DNA from 3 places in the Bradyrhizobium sp. B124 genome. Region 1 is predicted to be linked to each of the others. Evidence: riboswitches for the same ligand, from Rfam matches in the RefSeq annotation. Region 1 holds a riboswitch; each other region holds the start of a gene.

Region 1 (2,264 bases):
CGTTCGATCCCCGCCATGCCTTCACTTGCGGCCAAGGCGTCCGCTGCGGCGGCTTGGCGCTCCTTCGCGGCCATGCGACGCTGCAGGAATTTCGAGGAATGGGGGCCAGTTGTGCTTGGCCCTCTACGGCCCACAACGCGCGAAGTCGCTTTTCAGCGCCGGGCATCTGGAATACACGCCAAGGAAGTCCACCCCTCGAGCAGGCGGACGAGAAGTGGCGTTCGCGCTGCGCACGCGCGAGGGCACGTTATCGGCCCGTCGTTCATCGACGGGTCGTCGCTGTTCATGATTGGAGGAGTGCGCTTCCACGCCGTGTCGATATTCGTAAAGCGGGTGGGGGCGTCGAGCCGTGCTAGCGTCGCTTTGAGCTGCTCAATAGTTTTGAGAGTATCTGTCTAACGGGTTGACTCATGAACGGCCTTATCATCCATCCGAACAGGCCAACCGTAAAGACGCCAACCGCAAAGACGCCGAGGGTACTCCAAACAGCCATTTTCATTGCGGGCCTCTCTGTTCCGGTTGAGGAGGTTCGATATGCTTGCTCAGGCAGTATCGCCAAAAAAGACCTGCGTGACGCCTACCAGAATTGGCTGGCATCGTAAGACAATATGCCCGCTGAGTATGCTGTTGGAGTTCCGCATATGTCTTGCGATTGCCAACACCGATCCTTGATTGTTGGTGGAGAAGCCGGACGCAGGATAGCGTTCTTGATGAACCGTAGCTGACTCACATGAAGACCGTCTGCTCGGCGCAATGGCCCTCATCGCGCGGGCCGCGTTTGTCTCTTGCTCGGATCTGACGCGCGGCTTCACGTCGACGCACCATCCGATATGGTCATTGGGATATTCATGATTGCAGACGGGGTCTAAATCGAGATCAATGGTGAAGGTGGACCATCATTCGCATAAGAGAGGCCACGGCATTAATTTGAGAGGTTGACGGAATAGTTCTCTTGCCGATAATCCAAGCCGTCGAGGTTCTCCGGGTCCCACTTGATCCGGAGCTAAGAGGGAAGCCGGTGCCAATGCCGGCGCTGCCCCCGCAACTGTGAGCGGAGAGCCGCTGTCCAACAGAGTCACTGAAGCCTGCGCGGCTTCGGGAAGGCCGGACAGCGGCGATGACCCGCGAGCCAGGAGACCTGCCCCGGCAATATATTCGTCCACGGGCGGGGTGCCCCGGTGGTACGCCAAGCAGCCGTCGCTCGCGCGACTTGCCTGCCTGCGTCCGCCCTGGCCTTTGCCCCCAATATGGGGTTAACGCTATGTCTCTTCTCTCGCTTCCGGTTGCTACGCTCGGAACGCCGCGCATCGGTCCAAGGCGCGAGCTAAAGCTCGCGCTCGAAAGCTACTGGGCCGGAAGAATCAGCGAACAGCAGTTGCTCGAGGACGCAGCCGGCCTGCGTGCTGCGAACTGGGCTCGCCAGACATCCCTCGGTGTCACTGTCATTCCGTCGAACGATTTCTCGCTGTATGACCAGGTGCTCGACACCAGTGTCATGGTTGGAGCTATCCCGGAAATTTACGCGCCGAAAGCCGAATCCGTTTCGCTCAAGACTTACTTCGCCATGGCACGCGGTTCACAATGCGACGGGCAGGATGCGAGTTGCGGTCACGGATCGCGCGCCTATGGCGCACCCGCGCAGGAGATGACCAAGTGGTTCGACACCAACTACCACTACATGGTCCCGGAATTGAACCGTGGGCAGACTTTCAGGCTGTCCTGTCGTAAGCCTATCGAAGAGTATGAGGAAGCCAAGGCGCTTGGCTTTCAGACCCGCCCTGTCCTGATCGGGCCGGTCACATTCCTAAAGCTCGGCAAGAGTGCGGATCCTGCCTTCCAGCCTCTGTCACTGCTGGATGACCTGATACCGGTCTATATCGAGGTTTTGCAGGAATTGGCTAAACGCGGGGCAAGCTGGGTTCAGTTCGACGAGCCCTGCCTCGTCCTCGATCTGGATGAGAGCTCGCGAAAATCCTTGCTCCATGCCTATGACCGGCTCGCAAAGGAGGGGCCGGCCATCAAGATCATGGTAGCGAGCTATTTCGGCGACCTCCGTGACAATCTGGACACCGCCTTGCGCCTGCCTATTGCCGGGCTGCACGTCGATCTGGTTCGCGCGCCACGGTTATTGGACGAGATCATTGCTGGCAGCCGGAATGATCTCGTCATGTCGCTCGGCGTCATAGACGGCCGCAATGTGTGGCGGTCGAACTTGTCGGCGCTCCGCCAGCGGCTGGATCCCGCAATTGCGAAGCTCGGCAAGG
Region 2 (2,264 bases), 3.5 Mb from region 1:
GTCTTCGGGTTCCAGATGTAGTTTTCGATATCGCGCCAGTGCCGCTCGCTGGTCAGGTAATACAGCGTGTTGTTGATCTTGATGCCGTCGGCGACGTCCCACTCGGTCTTGAGCTGGGTCCAGCTGTCCTGGTAGCGGATTGCGCTGTCCAATGCGTTGTAGTTCTTGAAGCGCAGCGCGTCCTGAATCGAGCCGTTGATCAGCGGCGTGCCGAAATAGCGCGACGGGCTGCGGTCGCCATAATCCTCTGACAGCGTGAAGGCGAGGTTGTCCGATGCCTGCACCCGCACGGCGGCGGAGACCACCGCATTCGAGGTCTTGTCGCGATCGACCCAGCCGTCCGACATGTTGCCGGTGGCGTTGATGCGGTACGACACATTGGGGTTGATCGGACCGGTGCTGTCCACCGAGAGCCGCCGCGTCATATTGCTGTCGAGCGAGACCTCGGCCTCATTATAGGGCGTGCCCTGCGGCTTCTTCGGAACGACGTTGATGACGCCGCCGATCGCGCCTTCGCCGTACAGCACCGAGGCCGGGCCGCGCAGCACCTCGACCCGCTGGGTCGACCAGGTGTCGTAGGGGAACGTCAGGGTGCCCGAGCCGATATAGAAGCGTGTGCCGTCATACAGCGTCATCACCGAATTGCTGCCGGCAAAGCCGCGGGTGCTGAACGACAGGCCGCCATTGCCGGGCGCCGGCGTTGCGATGAACCCGGCCGCATTCTGCGTGACGGCATCAAGCACATTGTGCTGGCCGCGCTCGGCGATGGTTTGCGACGTGATGATCTCGACGCTGGCCGGCGTCTGCAGCGGCGTCAGGTTGAGACGACTGCCGGTGCCTCCCTGTGTGGTGGCGTTGAGCGTCGGTGATGCCGATCCCGAAGCGCCCGACGCTGCAGCACGGGGTGCGCCAGCGGTTGCCGCCGTTGCAGGTCTGGCGCGCGGCCGCGACGACGTCGCCGAGTTGCGGCTTCGCGCCGCAGGCTTGGGCTTTGCGGATGTCGAGGGTGCGACCTCGATCGGATCGAGCGTGGTGGGTGGAGATGTTTGTGCCGAACCTTCAGCCGGCAGCAGCAGCGATGACAGGGAGCAAACGAGACCGAGGCGCCAACGGCGCGCGGAGGGAGTTGACGGAGACACGGAAAGACTCGCGGTAACGTGGCACGTCACCGCGAACGCGGACTGGCGCATTGCCCCAGAGGCAGTGCTCCGATCCCACCAGGACGCCCCCGCCCGATGTGCTCGCGTGTGACCACGACTGACGGCAGGTCTCCTGGCTCACGGGTCATCGCCTGTCGACGCCTTCCCGGGCGGAGTGGCCCAGTGGCAAATTGACGAAAGGCTCGCCGTTTACAGTTGCGGGGACAGCTGCGGCATTGGGGTTACCCTCGCACCGCATTCCCTTTTGATCCCCGAAGGGAACCGTCGAGCGAAACGATAGGTGGTGCGGGATGGGCTGTCAATTCGATGCGATTGTCGCACACATGCTTTGCGGGATGATGCTGCGGCGATGACACAGCCCAGCCACATCTACTGCTGACGCGGAGCGGTAACCCGTCATCCTGAGGAGCGCGGAACGCGCGTCTCGAAGGATGCACGGCCCGGCTGGTGGCCGTCGACCCTTCGAGACGCGCTTCGCGCTCCTCAGGGTGACGGAAACGTAAGCTCACATCACCCTGCTTCGACACATCCCTGCATCACCTCATCGATCTCGGCCCGCGACAGCGCGCCCATCTCGGCGATGAACACGATTCGCGTGCGTGGCACGCCGGGCGCCGGCACGCCGCCGGCAGCCAGTGTCGCGCGTCCGCCGGCGAGTTGAAATACCGTCAGCCGTCCCGGCTGCTCCACCGTCTCGAACAATCCCTTCGCCCGCGCCAGCTTCGGCGCCAGTCTGCCGATCGCCTGCTGCAAGCGCGGCAACGCTACCTTCCGCTCCGAGGTCCAGCTCAGCGTCTCGAACCGATCGGACGTCGGCCGTCGCGGCGCGGTCTCGCGCAGCGTCGGCACATGATCGAGATCGGCCGGAAACACCAGCTCGGCCGGCACCTCGCCATGCAGGGCAGCAACGATGACCGCAGCCGGACGCATTGTCCGCACGGCATCTCGGATCGCCGCGCACGCGGCTGCATCGGCCAGATCGACTTTGCTCAGCGCCACCACATCGGCCGCGCGCAGCTGCGAGCGCAGCAGCGCATCGTTCAGCATCGCCACCGGCTGCGTCGCGTCGACCACGCACAGCACGGTCTCCAGCGGCGCCTCCTT
Region 3 (2,264 bases), 890 kb from region 1:
TTCTGCGGCTTGAACGGGAGCACGCGCAGGCCGCGCCGTCTTGCGGCACGCGCAAGGCCGGCGACGATGAGCGACTTGCCCACGTCCGAGCCGGCTCCCTGGATCATCAATGCGCGCGCCATGGTGATGTCTGTCAGAACTCGACGCCCGGCTGGGCCTTGATGCCGGACCGGAAGGGGTGCTTGACCAACGTCATCTCGGTGACGAGATCGGCGATCTCGATCAATTCGTCCTTAGCGTTGCGCCCGGTGAGCACGACATGCGTCATCGGCGGCTTCGACGTGGTCAGGAAATCGACGACATCGGCGATCGCCAGATAGTCATACCGAAGCGCGATGTTGATCTCGTCGAGCACGACCATCCGCAGGCTCGGATCCGCGATCAGCTGCTTGGCCTTTTCCCAGCCGGCTTGCGCTGCCGCGATGTCGCGGGCGCGATCCTGCGTCTCCCAGGTAAAACCTTCGCCCATCGCATGGAATTGACAGAGATCGCCGAAATGCCCGGTGAGCAGGCGGCGCTCGCCGGTATCCCAGGCGCCCTTGATGAATTGCACCACGGCGCAGGGAAAGCCGTGCGCCACGCAGCGCACGATCATGCCGAAGGCGGAGGAGGATTTTCCTTTGCCGGCGCCGGTATGAACGATGATCAAGCCCTTTTCACCGCTCTTGGTCGCCATGATCTTGTCGCGGGCGACCTTCTTTTTCGCCATTTTGGCCGCGTGGCGCGCATCCAATGAAGGGTCGGTGCCGACGTCGCGATCTTCAGCGTCGTTTCCATCAGAAATCATCACGTTCCTTCGGCTTGACAAGTGCGAGGCTAGGCCGAATGGTGACCCCGCGTTGGTTCCTGTCCTACGACAGGCGAAGAGGGAATGCGATAGGGCTCAGACCGCTGGGTTTGCCCAAAGCGCAGCCGCCCCCGCGACCGTGACCGGAGAGATGCCCAAGCCACTGATTCCCTGATGGAGTCGGGAAGGTGGGCATCAAGGGAGAAATCCTACTCCGCAAGCCGGGAGACCTGCCGACGCGATGTGTTTGAGACCGGCGGACGGGGTGTTCCGCGACGGGGAACGAGCCTGTTCACGTCAGGTTCGTGTGCCTCATCGCTTCCCGCAGTCAATCCAGGAAGGGCGATGAGCGTTACACTTCATGTCTGTATCACGTGCCGCGCCGGCCAGACGCTCGCCGAAGGCGAGCTCGCGCCCGGTGCGCGCCTGCATGCCGCGCTTGTTGAGGCCGGTGTGCCCGATGACGTCAATCTGGTTCCGGTCGAATGCCTGTCGGCCTGCAGCCAGGGCTGCTCGGTCGCGCTCAGCGCGCCGGGGCGGTGGTCCTATGTGTACGGCCGCCTGTCCGCTGATCATGCCAAGGATGTGATCGCCGGCGCCTCTGCCTATGCCGCGGCGCCTGACGGCATCGTGCCGTGGCGCAGCCGTCCCGAAATCTTCCGCAAGCAATCGCTTGCCCGCATCCCACCCATCGCCATCGTGCCGGAGGCCGCAGAATGATGACGCTCGCCAAGGTTCCGGTCACCGTCGTGACCGGCTTTCTCGGGTCCGGCAAGACGACGCTGATCCAGCATCTGATCCGGAATGCCAACGGCAAGAAGCTCGCGGTGCTGGTGAACGAATTCGGCAGCGAGGGCGTCGACGGCGACATCCTGAAGTCGTGTGCGGACGCCAATTGCCCGACCGAGAATATTGTCGAGCTCGCCAATGGTTGCATCTGCTGCACTGTCGCCGACGATTTCATCCCGGCGATGGAGCAGTTGCTCGCGCGCCCTGTGAGACCCGATCATATCGTGATCGAGACATCCGGCCTCGCGCTGCCGAAGCCGTTGCTGAAGGCGTTCGACTGGCCGGAGATCCGCTCGCGGATCACGGTCGACGGCGTGATCGCGCTGGCCGATGCGGAGGCCGTTGCCGCGGGTCGCTTTGCGCCTGACCCGGCCGCGGTGGATGCGCAGCGCGCGGCAGATGAGAATCTCGACCACGAGACGCCGCTGTCCGAAGTGTTCGAGGACCAGATCGCCTGCGCCGATATCGTATTGCTGACCAAGGCCGATCTCGCCGGAGCCGAGGGGATCAAAGCGGCCAAGGCGCTGATCTCGGCCGAGATGCCGCGCGAGGTGCCGATGTTGCCCATCGTCGACGGCGCGATCGACGCCCGCGTGATCCTGGGCCTCGAGGCGGCGGCAGAGGATGACCTCGCGTCGCGGCCGTCCCACCATGACGGTGAGGACGAGCACGAGCACAACGACTTCAA

Evidence for each region. A riboswitch is a leader RNA that binds a small molecule or an ion and turns the genes downstream of it on or off. The one in region 1 is predicted to bind cobalamin.
Region 2: it holds a riboswitch for cobalamin, as region 1 does, so the genes downstream of both, AAFG13_RS22270 (TonB-dependent receptor) here and metE (5-methyltetrahydropteroyltriglutamate--homocysteine S-methyltransferase) in region 1, are expected to answer to the same signal.
Region 3: it holds a riboswitch for cobalamin, as region 1 does, so the genes downstream of both, AAFG13_RS42105 (DUF1636 domain-containing protein) here and metE (5-methyltetrahydropteroyltriglutamate--homocysteine S-methyltransferase) in region 1, are expected to answer to the same signal.

What each region holds. Positions count from the first base shown of each region.
Region 1 covers NZ_CP152413.1:8,149,159-8,151,422, forward strand. The annotation lists cobalamin riboswitch at 958-1,161, shown strand; gene metE (5-methyltetrahydropteroyltriglutamate--homocysteine S-methyltransferase) at 1,262-2,264, shown strand, end outside.
Region 2 covers NZ_CP152413.1:4,658,624-4,660,887, forward strand. The annotation lists gene AAFG13_RS22270 (TonB-dependent receptor) at 1-1,139, opposite strand, end outside; cobalamin riboswitch at 1,245-1,441, opposite strand; gene AAFG13_RS22275 (GTP-binding protein) at 1,671-2,264, opposite strand, start outside.
Region 3 covers NZ_CP152413.1:9,036,551-9,038,814, forward strand. The annotation lists gene AAFG13_RS42095 (cobyric acid synthase) at 1-122, opposite strand, end outside; gene cobO (cob(I)yrinic acid a,c-diamide adenosyltransferase) at 134-787, opposite strand; cobalamin riboswitch at 824-1,040, shown strand; gene AAFG13_RS42105 (DUF1636 domain-containing protein) at 1,133-1,507, shown strand; gene cobW (cobalamin biosynthesis protein CobW) at 1,504-2,264, shown strand, end outside.